DNA from 3 places in the Caproicibacterium lactatifermentans genome. Region 2 is predicted to be linked to each of the others. Evidence: a T-box and tRNA genes for the amino acid it is inferred to sense, from the RefSeq annotation. Region 2 holds a T-box; the other regions hold tRNA genes.
What was found. A T-box is a leader RNA that pairs with one kind of tRNA and senses whether it is charged. The one in region 2 lies ahead of GJQ69_RS04305 (valine--tRNA ligase), so its partner is inferred to be a tRNA-Val.
Positions count from the first base shown of each region.

Region 1: it encodes a tRNA-Val, which carries the amino acid that the T-box ahead of GJQ69_RS04305 (valine--tRNA ligase) is inferred to sense. The anticodon was not compared.
Region 3: it encodes a tRNA-Val, which carries the amino acid that the T-box ahead of GJQ69_RS04305 (valine--tRNA ligase) is inferred to sense. The anticodon was not compared.

Region 1 covers NZ_CP046051.1:1,115,272-1,120,697, forward strand. Annotated here, with positions in the region: gene GJQ69_RS05395 (MATE family efflux transporter) at 1-1,179, opposite strand, end outside; gene GJQ69_RS05400 (DNA-deoxyinosine glycosylase) at 1,163-1,696, opposite strand; tRNA gene GJQ69_RS05405 (tRNA-Cys) at 1,771-1,845, opposite strand; tRNA gene GJQ69_RS05410 (tRNA-Gly) at 1,851-1,926, opposite strand; tRNA gene GJQ69_RS05415 (tRNA-Phe) at 1,930-2,005, opposite strand; tRNA gene GJQ69_RS05420 (tRNA-Asp) at 2,011-2,087, opposite strand; tRNA gene GJQ69_RS05425 (tRNA-Val) at 2,093-2,169, opposite strand; gene hslO (Hsp33 family molecular chaperone HslO) at 2,256-3,158, opposite strand; gene GJQ69_RS05435 (YerC/YecD family TrpR-related protein) at 3,226-3,555, opposite strand; gene lysA (diaminopimelate decarboxylase) at 3,688-4,983, opposite strand; gene yihA (ribosome biogenesis GTP-binding protein YihA/YsxC) at 5,022-5,426, opposite strand, start outside.
Region 2 covers NZ_CP046051.1:881,015-886,440, forward strand. Annotated here, with positions in the region: gene GJQ69_RS04285 (GNAT family N-acetyltransferase) at 1-202, shown strand, start outside; gene GJQ69_RS04290 (Fur family transcriptional regulator) at 295-726, shown strand; gene GJQ69_RS04295 (tRNA threonylcarbamoyladenosine dehydratase) at 716-1,444, shown strand; gene GJQ69_RS04300 (HAD family hydrolase) at 1,441-2,094, shown strand; T-box leader at 2,132-2,353, shown strand; gene GJQ69_RS04305 (valine--tRNA ligase) at 2,440-5,064, shown strand; gene GJQ69_RS04310 (bifunctional folylpolyglutamate synthase/dihydrofolate synthase) at 5,061-5,426, shown strand, end outside.
Region 3 covers NZ_CP046051.1:1,972,074-1,977,499, reverse strand. Annotated here, with positions in the region: gene GJQ69_RS09640 (IMP dehydrogenase) at 164-1,672, shown strand; tRNA gene GJQ69_RS09635 (tRNA-Met) at 1,807-1,883, shown strand; tRNA gene GJQ69_RS09630 (tRNA-Glu) at 1,887-1,962, shown strand; tRNA gene GJQ69_RS09625 (tRNA-Val) at 2,007-2,083, shown strand; gene GJQ69_RS09620 (hypothetical protein) at 2,179-2,730, shown strand; gene GJQ69_RS09615 (hypothetical protein) at 2,940-3,092, shown strand; gene sleB (spore cortex-lytic enzyme) at 3,300-3,995, opposite strand; rRNA gene GJQ69_RS09605 (16S ribosomal RNA) at 4,347-5,426, shown strand, end outside.

The DNA.
Region 1 (5,426 bases), 230 kb from region 2:
TGTAAACTCGGCAGACAACAAAATTCCCAGTGCAGCCGGAAGAAAACAAAGGCTGATGGTGCGCAGTGCTGGAATGCCCATTGAAAGCATACTTGGCGACGCATCGAATATTTTCAGCAGCTGACCCGGAATTGCCATAAACAAAGTCATGCCAAACAGCATAATGCATACAGCAATAACAATCCCGATACGCAAGCAGCTATTTAAGCGCCTTTTATTGTGGGCACCATAATTATACCCCATAATCGGAATAATGCCCTGGTTCAGCCCAAAAACGGGCATAAACACAAACATCTGCAATTTAAAATATACACCGAAAACCGCTACAGCTGTATTACCTATATCTTTAAACGTAATAAGGATTGCGTTTAGTCCACTAGTCATAACAGAACCAATCGCATTCATAACAATGGACGGCAAACCGACGGTATAGATATCCCGAATTGTCTGCCAGCTGAAATGGAAATCCCGCAAAGAAATATGTACTTCCATTTTCTTATGGCGTATCACATACACAGCCACCAAAAGGGAAAGGAACTGCCCAATAATCGTTGCAATCGCTGCACCGGCAACGTCCATATGCAATGTAAAAATAAAGATTGGGTCCAATATAATATTAGCAACCGCCCCTGTCAGTTGGAAAATCATGGGATATACCATGTTTCCAGTTGCGCCAATGACTTTTTCAAGGTTAGCTTCAAAGCAAAAGCTAAAAGAACCAATGCACACAATTTGCATATACTGCACAGCCCACTTTAGGATTTGTGGATTTTTTGTGAAAGAATGCGCAAATGGAGCTGCCGCAAAAAGGCCAAGAAGCAGAAAAAATACATAGTTAAGGGCACTGAGCAGCACGCCATGGTCCGCCGCCAGATTTGCTTCCTTTATTTTTTTCTCGCCAAGCCGCCGGGCAATCAGTGAATTCATGCCGATGCCAGTACCAATACAGACAGCAATTAAAAGATTCTGTATTGGAAAGACCAATGAAACTGCTGTAATAGCGCTTTCATTGATGCGAGAAACAAAAATACTGTCTACAATATTATAGAGCGCCTGCACCAGCATAGAAAAAATAGTAGGCAATGACATGCTAATGACTAAAGGCACCATTTTTTGTACACCCATACGGTTTGGCTGTGGTGTTTGCTTTGATTCAATTTGCTTAACAGCAGTTTCCATTCTTTTCTTTTTCTTCTCCTTCTTCTACTTTCTTCGCGATATAACGATATTCCTGTACGAGTTCAGTAAAAGAAACTCTGCAATTTGCCGGGCTAGTGGACGGTAAAGAAACCGCTTGTAAATGCGTCGTAGGAAAAACCAATTTTTGGTACAGGGAATATGCTTTCTTCCCTGTTGTAAAGACGGCATATACATTTGTCCTGCTTAGCAGCTTTGGAATATCATTTGGCTGTGGGTCCTTGATACTTGAATCATCTGCACCACTAATAGAACAGGCACGAAGTACGTCCCATAGTGCAATATGATTTTGTAGCAGCAAGGTTTTCTTTTCGTTTATGGTACTTGGTACCGGCTGATGAAAGACAGTTGCCAATACGCGCCAAAAACGATTTTGTGGATGTCCATAATAGAATCCGGTTTCACGCGACTTTGGCGATGGCATGGTGCCCAATATCAGGACACGGGAATCAGCCGCAAAAACAGGTCGCAGCGGATGTTCAACTGTTTGAGTATTCATGTTCCCGGTTACTTCCTCCATTCAGATAAAAAAAAAGTAAACAGAGAAAACAAAGCTCTCTGTTTACTGCGACATGGAGGCGTCACCCAGATTCGAACTGGGGCATCAGGGTTTTGCAGACCCATGCCTTACCACTTGGCTATGACGCCAAACATGGAGCGAACGACGAGGATCGAACTCGCTACCTCCACCTTGGCAAGGTGGCGCTCTACCAAATGAGCTACGTTCGCAAATGGTGCCTCCGAGCGGAATCGAACCACTGACACGGGGATTTTCAGTCCCCTGCTCTACCTACTGAGCTACAGAGGCAAAAATGGCGACTCGGAACGGGATCGAACCGTCGACCTCTAGCGTGACAGGCTAGCGTTCTAACCAGCTGAACTACCGAGCCACTGCTGGTGGGAACAATAGGACTCGAACCTATGACCCCCTGCTTGTAAGGCAGGTGCTCTAACCAGCTGAGCTATGCTCCCAATTTTTGCTGCGCTGCTGTTGTTTATCAGCGACGTGTATTATAATACACCATCATTTGATGAATGTCAAGGGATTTTTTAAAAAATTATTTGTTGTTTTTGCTTTTTTCGACAGTAGCCGCCAAGCACTGCAGTTCTTCCTCGGAAAAACGATATTTACGCCCACAAAATTGGCATGTTGCTTCCGCATATCCAGTTTTCTTATTTGCCAAAGAACGAATGTCTGCTGGAGACAGCGTTGACAGCGCGCGCAGCACCCGCTGTTTTGAACAGCCACAGGCATAGGCTACTTTGCTTTCGTCCAGCTTTTTAAACGGCATTCCCTGTAAAGCCAGGTCACACATATCTTCTATGCTATTCCCACAAGCCAGCATTTTTGTAACGGCGGGCAATTTTGCTGCATTCTTCTCCAGCTGTTCCAGCTCATCCCCTGTAACACCCGGCATACCCTGTATCAGCAAGCCGCCGGCCAGTATCTGCGCCTCGTTTTCTTTTCCCACCAAAACACCCAAAGCACACACCGTAGGTATCTGCTCACTATATGCATAGTACGCTGCCAAGTCTTCTGCAATTTCTCCTGACACAAGCTGGGTCTGTCCCGAGTAGGGTTTATGGCCCTTATCATCGCGGACAACGGTTAACAGACCATTACGGCCAACAACTCCACCTACGTTCAATTTTCCGTTTGGTTTCAGCGGAAGGTCCGCTTCAGGATGTACAGCATATCCGTGACAATTTCCAAAGCAGTCTGCTTCTGCCGTTAAGCTCCCAATTGGGCCTCCACCACTGATTTTCACTTGTAAGCTGGAGCCCTGGTCTTTCAACATGGCACCCATCATAGATGTTCCTGTCAGTAAACGGCCCAAAGCGGCTGTTGCGGTTGGACTGGTATGGTGAATCTGCTGTGCTGTTGCTACCATGTAAGTAGAATCTACAGCACAAGCCATAATGTGGCTGCTTTCTGTAAGGCAACGAATCATTCTATCCATAAAACTTGGTCTTTCCTTTTTATGAGTTTCCAGTAAAATCTACGTAAGTATACATGGCCAAAATTGTTTATTGGTCATTCTTCGTTTCTTTTTTGTCGTTTTCTTCTGCTTTTTTATCCAAGCGGTCAAAAACCAACTTATAACCATCGCACCCGTAATTTAACGAACGGTTTACTCGGCTGATTGTTGCAGTAGATGCATGTGTGATGTGTACAATATGCTGATAGTTCTGCTTTGTACTCAACATATGCGCAACCAGCAAGCGTTGTGACATGGCCTTAATCTCCGGCACGGTGCACAAATCCTCAAAAAAAGCATAGCATTCCTCTGGAGTCTTTAAAGAAAGTACCGCCTGAAAAAGGAAATCTACACTGTCATCTTTAATTTTTGAATTCAAATCAGTTCACTCCTACATTGTTCATTGCAATATTTTGTCGTTGTTCCTATTTAAAATTTTACTCTAAAAAAGTGCAAAAGTAAAGGGCATTTTGCTGCCCTTTACCTCATGCTGTATTCTATTCACTAAGACTTACAAATCGTTCTGCACAAGGTCTGCATAGGATTCTCTGCGCACAGCGACACGCGGGCTGCCGTCCTTTACAAAGACGACCGCCGGGCGTGGAACACGGTTGTAATTAGACGCCATTGAATAGTTATAGGCACCGGTGGAGAGAACCGCCAAGATGTCCCCGGGGGCGCACTTCTGGATAGGTGTGTGTTCCTGTATCAAATCGCCGGATTCGCAGCAGCGGCCGGCAATCGTCACGGTATAATCCCGTGGCTTTTCTGCCTTGTTTGCAACGATTGCTTCATAAGTGGATTGATACAGAATGTAGCGGGGATTATCTGTCATGCCGCCATCAACCGAAACATAGGTCCGAGTATTCGGAATGCTTTTAACAGCACCTATGGTATAGAGTGTTAAACCCGATTCTCCCACAATGGAACGGCCTGGCTCGATATAAATTTTAGGCAGTGCCAGATTGTATTCACTGCAGCAACTATGTACAGTTTTTGAAACCTGCTCCATGTACTGGTCATAAGGAACCGGTTGGTCCTGCTCGGTATATTTAATACCAAAGCCGCCGCCCAAATTGAGTTCCTGCAACTCTGCACCTGTTTCCGCCTTAATATCCCGTATAAAAGTCAGCATTACTTTGGCCGCCAGCAGGAAGGGCTGAATCTCGAAAATTTGGGAACCAATATGGCAGTGCAGGCCAGTCAAAGTAACATTTTTCGCCTGCAGGGCTTCTTTCACCGCCGCCATAGCCTCGCCCGTTTCCAGTGCAAAGCCAAACTTGGAATCTATCTGGCCGGTACGAATGAATTTATGGGTATGGGCATCAATACCGGGCTTAATCCTCAGCAGAATATTGGCATGACCGTGCATACAACCGGCCAGATTATCCAGCGTATGTAACTCTGTCAAATTATCCACCACAAAATGACCGACACCACAGGTTAACGCGTATTTCATTTCTTCCGTCGTTTTATTGTTACCGTGGAACTGAATACGTTCTGGCGGGAACCCTGCCTGCATGGCAGTGTACAGTTCTCCACCGGACACAACATCCAGTCCCATTCCCTCGTCGTTCATAATGCGGCAGATTTCTTTGCAGCAAAATGCTTTACTGGCAAAGAGCGGTAGTCCGTTGCCATGGTAGCATTTTTCAATGGACTGTTTGTACATATTGCAGATTTTACGAATCCTGTTCTCATTCATAACATAGAGCGGCGTGCCATATTGTTTGGCCAGTGCAACTGTATCCGCACCGCCAAATAACAGATGACCTTCTTGATTGATTTTCAGATCTTCATTCAGCATTTTCATCTTTCCCACCAATCCTGTGTTATATTTTATGATTATTTCGTGGATTCACAAGCCTTTTTGATAGCAGAACGCAGATTTCCTACGCCCTCCCCGCTGCGGGCGGAAAAGATGTGAAGTGGGGCATGTGTCTGCTCGGACAACTGCTGCAATGCCGACTGCCTTTCCCTGCGCTGTGAAACGTTCAGTTTATCGCTTTTGGTTGCCAGCAGCAAAAACGGAAACTGATTGTGCAAAAGAAACTGTATCATCTGCATATCGTTTTCCGTTGGTTCATGACGCATATCTAAAATCTGTATTACCAGAACAACGGGACGGTCTTCGGCAAAATAACCGTCCACCAGCTCGGCCCAGCGCAGCTTTTCTTCTTTGGATACCTTTGCATAACCATATCCAGGTAGGTCAACGAAACGACAGCCATCTAAACGATAAAAATTGAT
Region 2 (5,426 bases):
GGAAGTATATCCAAAGTTCCGACGGCAGGGTGTCGGTATTGCCCTGGAAGCAGACGCGGTGAATCGCAGCCTTGCAAAAGGACAGGTCCCTTTCGGCGATGTGATTCTCGGCAATGACGCTTCTTTTGCTTTGCAGCGGTCCATGGGATTTTCCATTCCCACGGCGGAACATTACTGGCTGATGACGGAGCCAAAAAAATAGCCCGAATGCCGTTGCGTATGCGGAATTGTTGACTTTTTTTGTACCGCTGTCTATAATTGCAGGTAGAAAGCGGACAGCGGGGAGGTGTACCTATGGCAGACGAAATGCTGAAAGCCAAAGAACTGAAAACGACATGCCGGCGCGAGGCAATTTTGACGGTCCTGCGTACGGCGCAGAAGCCGCTGACAGCGGAAGAGGTTTATCTGGCGGTCCTGCCGAATATGCATATGAGTGTGTCAACCGCTTACCGCACGCTGGCAACTTTGTTCGAAAAGGAAATTGTCATGAAAGAAGTGGGACAGGACGGCAAGGCGTATTTTCGCCTGAATGACCACCGGCACTGTCACATTCTGCGGTGTACGGGGTGTGGGGAAGTGATCGAACTTTCCGGCTGCCCGATAGAACCGCTGGAAAAACAATGGGCAGAAAAGACCGGCTATCAGATAACCGGCCACAGATTGGAGCTTTCGGGATTGTGCCCGAAATGCGCGGCAAAGAAGGATGAAAAACCAGATGATAAATGAATTTTCACGGACCGAGCTGCTTTTGGGGCGGCAGTCCATGCAGAAACTGGAGGATTGTTCCGTATTGTTGTTTGGCGTCGGCGGTGTTGGCGGATTTGCGGCTGAGGCACTGTGCCGCTGCGGCGTGGGCCAGTTTACACTGGTAGACAGTGACACCGTCAGCCTGACAAACCTGAACCGACAGGTCATTGCCCTGCACAGCACCATTGGGCAGTATAAAACAGATGTCATGGAGCGGCGAATGCAGGACATTAACCCGATGGTGCAGGTAGAAAGCTGCCGCTGTTTTTACACCGAGGAAAACGCAGAACAATTTGATTTTACAAAATACGATTATATTATAGATGCGGTGGATACAGTCAGCAGCAAGCTCCTGATTGCGCAGACAGCCTACCAGTGCGGTATACCGTCTATCAGCGCCATGGGTGCCGGAAACAAATTGGACCCCACACGTTTCCGCATTGCGGATATTTTTGAAACGCAGGCGGACCCGCTGGCGCGTGTTATGCGCCGGGAGTTGCGGAAACGCGGTGTGCCCCGTCTAAAAGTTGTTTACAGTGATGAACCGGCAAAAAAGCCGCTGCAAAGTAAAGAAACGCCGGCACCTGGCCGCAGGGTAACACCTGGCAGTGTCAGCTTTGTGCCCAGCGTGGAGGGCTTGGTGCTTGCAAGCGCCGTTATCCACGACCTGACAGCACCGTCGGAGGAAAAAGAATGATTACTGCAGTCCTTTTTGATATGGATGGAACACTGTTCGATACCGAACGAGTTAACCACGACGCATGGGTAGCGGTTGGTTTGCCGGAAGGGCTTTATTGGCACTGCATTGGCCGTGACCGCACAGAGATTCTTTCGCTGATGAAAGACCGTCTGCACCAGGAGCCGGAGCCGCTGTATGCCCGCTACCATGAGGAAGCAGCCCGCCACCTAAAGGAAACCGGAATTCCTCCCAGGCCAGGTCTGCATCAAATGCTGGATGCCCTGCAGAAACAGGAATACCGCATGGCTGTGGTGACATCTTCGTATGAATCGCGGGCTAAAGATATTTTAAACGGTTCCGGCACGGTACCGTATTTTCAAAGCCTTGTTACGGGGGATCAGATTACCCATGGTAAACCCGCACCGGACATCTTTCTGGAAGCGGCCCGCCGCCTTGACTGTACGCAGGACCAGTGTATGGTTGTAGAGGACAGCTTTAACGGTGTTCGCAGCGGCCACGCTGCCGGTATGTACACCGTGATGGTGCCGGATTTAATGCAGCCAAATGTGGAAATTCGTGTGTTGGCGGATGCAGTGCTACCGTCACTGCGGGAAGTACCGCCGCTTTTAACACGTTTAAACAACGGACAGCTGGGCACCAATGCTTGACAATGCGTTTGGCTGCGCCTATAATAAATTTATATCGATAAAAGCAGTGATGGGAACAAGGTATCTGTATATAGCCGCAGAGAGCAGGCATTTCGGTGGAAACCTGTGCGTGTGCAGATGCGTATGCGTCGCCCCGGAGCTGGCTGCCTAAAGCCAAAAGGATAGTAGGGCAGTCCGTGTGCCAGCGTTACCGGCAGAGAGGGCCCATATAGGGCCAAATGCGGGTGGTACCGCGGAATTTGCAAATTTCGCCCCGGACAGGAAGAAACCGTTCCTGTCCGGGGCTTTTTTGTATCTTACGCTTTGTTAAGCCCATGGTATCCAAAATTGCAGGAGGAAAATCAAATGAGCAGACAACTTGCAAAAACGTATAATCACGGCGAAGTGGAGGATCGCATCTATGACTTCTGGATAAAAGGCGGTTATTTTCACGCGGAGCCGGACCCAAAGAAAAAGCCATACACCATTGTTATTCCACCGCCGAATATCACCGGGCAGCTGCACTTGGGCCATGCAATGGATGAAACACTGCAGGACATTCTTACCCGCTGGCGCCGTATGCAGGGCTACAGCGCCTTGTGGGTGCCCGGAACGGACCACGCTTCCATTGCCACCGAGGCAAAGATTGTAGAGGCTATGCGCAAAGAGGGCGTGACCAAGGTACAGATAGGCCGGGACGCTTTTTTAAAGCGTGCGTGGGCATGGAAGGACAAGTTTGGTGGCCGCATCGACCAGCAGCTGCGCAAATTGGGTGTTTCCTGTGACTGGCAGCGGGAACGCTTCACGCTGGACGAAGGCTGCAGTAAGGCCGTACGGGAAGTTTTTGTACGTCTGTATGAAAAAGGACTGATTTACCGCGGCGAACGGATTATCAACTGGTGTCCGCACTGCAAGACAACCATTTCTGACGCTGAAGTGGAGTTCGAGGAAAAGGACGGTTCCTTCTGGCACGTTCGCTACCCCTTTAAGGACGGCAGCGGATACCTGGAGCTCGCTACTACCCGCCCCGAAACAATGCTGGGTGATACGGCCGTGGCAGTGCACCCGGACGATGAGCGCTACAAAGATATTGTTGGCAAAACGCTAATTTTGCCGCTGGTCGGCCGTGAAATTCCGGTTGTGGCGGACGAATACGTTGAAAAGGATTTTGGTACTGGTGTTGTAAAAATCACACCGGCACATGACCCCAACGACTTTGAGGTTGGCCGCCGTCATCATTTGGAAGTCATCAATATGATGAACGAGGACGGCTCCATTAACGAAAATGGCGGCAAATACGCGGGACTGTCCGGCATGGAGGCCCGTAAACAAATCGTCAAAGAGCTGGACGAGCAGGGCTATTTGGTCAGCATTGAGCCCATCAAGCATAACGTGGGTACCTGCTACCGCTGCCACAGCACCATTGAGCCGCGCGTTTCCAAGCAGTGGTTTGTTAAAATGGAACCGCTGGCAAAACCGGCAATCGATGCGGTTCGCTCCGACAAAGTTCGCTTTATTCCGGAACGTATGGAAAAAATTTATTATAACTGGATGGAAAATATCCGTGACTGGTGCATTTCGCGTCAGCTGTGGTGGGGCCACCGGATTCCGGCGTGGTATTGTGACGACTGCGGTGAAACAGTTGTTGCCCGTACGGACCCGGACACCTGCCCCAAGTGCGGCGGTCATCATCTGCACCAGGACGAGGATACACTGGATACCTGGTTCAGTTCCGCGCTGTGGCCGTTTAGTGTGCTGGGCTGGCCGGACAAGACCAAAGATTTGGACTATTATTTCCCAACCAATACACTGGTAACCGGCTACGATATCATTTTCTTCTGGGTTGCGCGCATGATTTTCTCCAGTTTGGAGCAGACCGGTGAGGTGCCGTTCCATACGGTATTTTTCCACGGCCTTGTGCGGGACAGCCAGGGACGCAAAATGAGCAAATCCCTTGGCAATGGCATTGACCCCATTAAGGTCATTGACCAGTATGGCGCGGATGCCCTGCGCTTTACACTGATTACCGGCATCAGCCCCGGTAACGATACCCGTTATTCGGACGAGCGTGTGCAGGCCAGCCGGAACTTTGCCAATAAGATATGGAACGCTTCCCGCTTTATCCTGATGAATATTGAAGGGAAGAATGTGCCAAATGCACTGCCGGATACCCTGACCATGGAGGATAAATGGATTCTTGACTCCTTCAATCGCCTGGCACAGGAAATTAACGATAATCTGGAAAAATTTGAGTTTGGCATTGCTGCACAGAAGCTGCACGACTTCCTGTGGGACGAGTTCTGCGATTGGTATATTGAGATTTCTAAAATTCGTCTGCAGGGCAGTGATGAGGCTGCCGCACAGCAGGCACGGCAGGTTTTGGTGTGGGTTATGACGCGCACGCTTGCGCTGCTGCATCCCTTTATGCCGTATATTACCGAGGAAATTTGGCAGGCACTGCCGCATACAGGGGAAGCGCTTATCATGGCACCGTATCCAGCCTATGATGCACAGCTGGCATTCCCAGAGGAAGCCGACAAGATGGAAAGCATTATGGCTGCCGTGCGTGGTGTCCGCAACCGCCGTTCCGAGATGAACGTAGCTCCTTCCCGCAAAACAGCACTGTATATCGCAACGGAAAAGCAGGACACATTCCGTTCTGGCGAGGAGATTTTCAAACGCCTCGCTTACACAACGGAGATTCAGGTTGCACCATCGTTTACGCTAGATGGCGCCGTGACCATTGTCACTTCGGACGCCAAAGTCTACATTCAAATGAACGAATTGGTAGATAAAGAAGCGGAAAAGAAGCGGCTGAACAAGGAACTTGCTTCCGCACAGAAAGGCTATCAGAACGCGCAGGCAAAACTACAGAACGAAAAGTTTATGACCAAGGCACCGGAGAAAGTGGTGGCCGGTGTTCGTGCCAACGCGCAAAAACTAAAAGAACGTATGGATTTGATTTCGTCCAGCTTGGAAGCACTGAAATGACTTACGAAGAGGTTCTGCAGCAGATTCACGCCCTGCACCGCTTTAAAAAAGTGCCGGGGCTTGCGCATCTGCGGACACTGCTGCACACACTGGGGGACCCGCAGGACTACCTGCGTTTTGTGCATGTGGCTGGGACGAACGGCAAAGGTTCTACCAGTACTATGATTGCCGCCATGCTGCAGCACAGCGGCTTCCGTACAGGGCTGTTTACTTCTCCATTTGTGGTGGATTTCCGGGAACGCTTTCAGCTGAACGGCAGAATGATTCCGCGTAAAGAGCTGGTACGGACAGCGCAGGCCGTCCTGCCGCCGCTGATGGAAATGGAGCATAGGGGAGAGGATTTTTCCGAGTTTGAAGCTGTC
Region 3 (5,426 bases), 900 kb from region 2:
TGCGGGTGTTATAATGGACTATAATTTATAAGAGAGACTGCCCGAATGAAATGCTGTTTGAAACCGCGTAATGCCGGTTTTAACAGCTTCCTTTTTATCAGCCTTTTTCGCGGCAGACAGAAAGTAAAATCAAACTAAAACTGAAATCGGAGGATGCAAGCAAATGGCCTTTTACTTCAAAGAACCCTGCCATACTTTCAATGAATATCTGCTGGTGCCTGGATATTCTTCTTCAGAGTGCACACCGGACAACGTGAGTCTGAAGACACCCCTGACAAAGTTCCGCAAAGGGGAACAGCCAGATATCACTTTGAACATCCCCATGACTTCTTCCATCATGCAGTCCGTTTCCAATGATACACTGGCGGTTGCACTGGCAAAAGAGGGGGGCCTGTCCTTCATTTACGGTTCCCAGAGCATTGAAGCGGAGGCTGCCATGGTGGGCAGAGTCAAGGCTTACAAAGCGGGCTTTGTTCCCAGTGACTCCAACATTAAGCCGGACCAGACACTGGCGGATATTTTGGAACTGAAGAAAAAAACCGGACATTCCACTGTGGCGGTCACGGATGACGGTACTGGTACCGGAAAATTGCTTGGCGTTGTTACCAGCAGAGATTACCGCATCAGCCGTATGCCTGTGGAAACGCAGGTGCATACCTTTATGACACCGATTGAAAAGGTTATCTCCGCACCGATGGGAGCTACCCTGTCCGAGTGCAACGACATCATTTGGGAAAACAAGCTGAATGCACTGCCGGTGCTAGATCAGGACGGAAGACTTCACTATTTTGTTTTCCGGAAAGACTACTCCGCCCATAAAGAGAATGCAAGCGAGCTGCTGGACGACAAGAAGCGCTATATGGTGGGTGCCGGTATTAACACCCGCGACTACAAAGAACGCATTCCGGCTTTGCTGGAGGCCGGCGCGGACGTGCTGTGCATCGACTCCTCCGAAGGATACAGTGACTGGCAGAAGATGACACTGTCCTGGGTACGTGAACAGTATGGCGACAGTGTAAAGATTGGTGCGGGAAATGTCGTGGACGGTGACGGCTTCCGCTTTTTGGCGGACGCCGGCGTGGACTTTGTGAAAATTGGCATCGGCGGCGGTTCCATCTGCATTACCCGTGAAACCAAGGGCATCGGCCGCGGACAAGCAACCGCTGTCATTGAGGTAGCCCAGGCACGCGACGAGTATTATAAGGAAACCGGCGTCTATGTGCCGATTTGCTCGGACGGCGGTATTGTTTATGACCACCACCTGACACTGGCATTGGCTATGGGCGCTGATTTTGTTATGCTGGGTCGTTATTTCTCCCGCTTTGATGAGTCTCCGACAAATAAGGTCAATATCAATGGTCAGTATATGAAAGAGTACTGGGGCGAGGGCAGCAACCGTGCCCGCAACTGGCAGCGCTATGACCAGGGCGGTGCAAAGAAGCTTTCCTTCGAGGAAGGTGTGGATTCTTATGTGCCGTATGCCGGTTCTTTAAAGGACAACGTGCAGACAACGTTGTATAAAGTAAAGTCCACTATGTGTAACTGCGGTGCACTGACCATCCGTGAACTGCAGCAGAAGGCAAAGCTGACACTGGTTTCCAGCACCAGCATTGTTGAGGGCGGCGCACATGATGTCCTGCTGAAGGATTCGGTCAACAATCAATCCAAGTAAGCGTACACTATGCGGCGAAAAAACGCAAAGAATTGCTTTTTTCATTGAAAATATATATTTTTGAAAAGGGCTTGACAAAACAGTGTCCTTTCGGTTATAATAATAAGCGCTTCGCAGCGTGTGAGGCGCTGTATGGCGGCATAGCTCAGCTGGCTAGAGCATTCGGTTCATACCCGAAGTGTCATAGGTTCAAATCCTATTGCCGCTACCATATGGCCCGGTCGTCAAGTGGTTTAAGACACCGCCCTTTCACGGCGGGTTCATGGGTTCGAATCCCGTCCGGGTCACCACTTTTATCTTCCTTTTTTCTTTTTCTTATCTTTTGTTGAGGTATGGACGCGTAGCTCAGCTGGTTAGAGCGCTCGCCTCACACGCGAGAGGTCATGGGTTCGAGTCCCCTCGTGTCCACCAAACAGAATGCGGTTTTTAAACCGCGGAACCAAAAACCGCTCTTGGTAGCGGTTTTTCTACTATATAGATATTTTTGCAGATGACCGGAGGAAATTATGAAAAAAGCAATGATTATTGCGGCAGCTGCAGTACTGGTGCTTTCCTGTGCGGCCTGTGGGCCGGGGGATGTGCCGGTTTCCGGTACCAGCAGCTCTGCCTCTTCTGCGGCCTCGGCGGCTTCATCAGCGGCTCCTTCGCAGGCAGCGAGTTCTGCCGTCAGTGTGAACCCAGCCAAATACAGCGACAATTTGAAGGGCCTGCTGAATTATATGGGCGACAGCCATTATATCGAAGGCAGCGGCGTAGAATTGGAGTATGAGCTGATTGGTGCCAAGGGCGGCCGTCGCTATACCAAGACAATCAGCAAAAACAGTACGGAAACCATTGAGCTTTATGAATATGATTTGAAAAGCCCCAATGCCACCGCAAAGAAGATTCTGGATGAAGTCAAACAAAGCAACAGCTTTACATTGTTTGAAAAGAAAATCCCCGCCTGCCTGAGCAGCAACGGCAAGTACCTGATGGTATATAAGGACAGTGCCAATGGCAGTACAGTATCTTCCCGGCAGAAAGAAATTATAGAAAAATTCAAGGCCTATAAGGCTTAAAAAAGAGGACGTGCCTTTTATGGAAAGGGCACGCCCTTTTTGTATACTCTTGCGGGTGGCGCAGCAGTCGAGCCGCCAAGGGGAAATTCTCTTGACGCAGGCAGAAAAGCCGACCTGCAATTATGGCGAAAACAATATAGGAAATATAGCAAACAGGAAAAAGAAAGCTTTGGGGCCTATATCAATGCAGAAGCGCAGACAAGGTGGGGATGGCACAAGCAGAACGGACAAAACGGTTTTTTGTGACAAACACAACTGTTTCCAAGTGGGAAAGAGACCTTTCCTATCTGGACATTGCACTGGCAACAGATATCTACAGAGAACTTTCTATTTTGGAACATGAATTCTTTAGTCTGCGATGAGGCGGCGGCCGGCAGGCAGAGAGAAGAAAGATGCCAAAGCTTACCGCACATTTTGAAAAAGAAAACAGCGGTTATTTCCTATTCTTATAGATAAAAATATATAATGGATAAAAAATGATAATATGGATCTATTTAGTCCTTGCCAAAAGGACATCGGCTTCGTATACTATGTAAAAAGGCACCCGGGAAAGACCGGGCGCTCTTTTTTCACGAACAGAAGCGATGCTTGCCGATAACCGTAATAACTGGCCGTGAGAAAATCCATTTGCTTGTACTTTTGACGGGATTATAATAGTAGATTGCACCGCCGGACGGGTCCCATCCGTTGATGGCGTCGCGGACAGCTTTGTAGGCAGAATCCGACACCGCCGCATTGACACCGCCGTCCGTCAGGCAGCTAAACGCACCTGGCTGATAAATAACTCCGGCAAGCGTGTTGGGGAAAGAGGGGTGTTCCACACGGTTGAGAATAACTGAAGCAACGGCCACCTGTCCTTCATATGGTTCTCCGCGCGCTTCCGCGGACACAATCGTTGCCAGCAGCTTAATATCGTTGTTGGAGTACTTGCCCTGTCCGCCCGTTGCCATTGCGCTGGAACCACCGCTAATGCCTAGGGCCTGCAGCGTTTGCTTGCCCGCTATACCATCGGCAGTAATGCCCTGCTGTTTCTGAAAGGTGACAACTGACTTTTTCGTGGAACTGCCGTAGATGCCGTCAGTCTTTCCAGAATAAAGGCCCATCTGTTTGAGCTTTGTCTGAATTTTGGTAACCTCTGTACCCTGAGAACCCAGACGGGAAAATGTCTGAGTGCTGCGGCCATAGTGCAGCAGCATTCCGAACGCAAGAAGGGAAACAAGAAGAACAACCAGCACACGCCATGCTGTCATACCTGCTTTTTTCATACCGATCCTCCTTTTAGAGAGAATTGTGCCCCAAAACGTGCCACTCATACGGATTTTAAAAAAAAGCAAAAAAAGATGAAAAAAGTAGTTGACAAAGGGAGAAAGCAGTGGTATTATATATGAGTCGCCGCGAGAGAGGCGCCCGGGGCTAAGGCCTAAGGGAGCTGAAATTGAGGCGGCGCAGGACCTTGAAAATTAAACAACGATGACAAGTAACGGACCCGAAAGATTCCGAGAGGAATGACGAGAAGCTGACTCGTAAAAAAACAGCAAAACGATACGCAAGCGTATCAAAACGAGCTACAAAAGCTCTAGAGTAGATTTGGATGCCGAAAGGCGTTTAGATATCATATTTTAGAGAGTTTGATCCTGGCTCAGGACGAACGCTGGCGGCGTGCCTAACACATGCAAGTCGAACGAAACTTTTTGCTTCGGTAGAAAGTTTAGTGGCGGACGGGTGAGTAACGCGTGAGGAACCTGCCTTTCAGAGGGGGATAATGTCTGGAAACGGACACTAATACCGCATGACATTTTCTGTTCACATGGACGGAAAATCAAAGGAGCAATCTGCTGAAAGATGGACTCGCGTCCGATTAGCTAGATGGTGAGATAATAGCCCACCATGGCGACAATCGGTAGCCGGACTGAGAGGTTGAACGGCCACATTGGGACTGAGACACGGCCCAGACTCCTACGGGAGGCAGCAGTGGGGGATATTGCACAATGGAGGAAACTCTGATGCAGCAACGCCGCGTGAAGGAAGACGGTCTTCGGATTGTAAACTTTTGTACCTAGGGACGATAATGACGGTACCTAGGCAGCAAGCTCCGGCTAACTACGTGCCAGCAGCCGCGGTAATACGTAGGGAGCGAGCGTTGTCCGGATTTACTGGGTGTAAAGGGTGCGTAGGCGGCCAAGCAAGTCAGCTGTGAAAACTATGGGCTTAACCCATAGCCTGCAATTGAAACTGTTTGGCTTGAGTGAAGTAGAGGTAGGTGGAATTCCCGGTGTAGCGGTGAAATGCGTAGAGATCGGGAGGAACACCAGTGGCGAAGGCGACCTACTGGGCTTTAACTGACGCTGAAGCACGAAAGCATGGGTAGCAAACAGGATTAGATACCCTGGTAGTCCATGCTGTAAACGATGATTACTAGGTGTGGGGGGTCTGACCCCTTCCGTGCCGGAGTTAACACAATAAGTAATCCACCTGGGGAGTACGACCGCAAGGTTGAAACTCAAAGGAATTGACGGGGGCCCGCACAAGCAGTGGAGTATGTGGTTTAATTCGAAGCAACGCGAAGAACCTTACCAGGTCTTGACATCCAACTAACGAAGCAGAGATGCATTAGGTGCCCTTCGGGGAAAGTTGAGACAGGTGGTGCATGGTTGTCGTCAGCTCGTGTCGTGAGATGTTGGGTTAAGTCCCGCAAC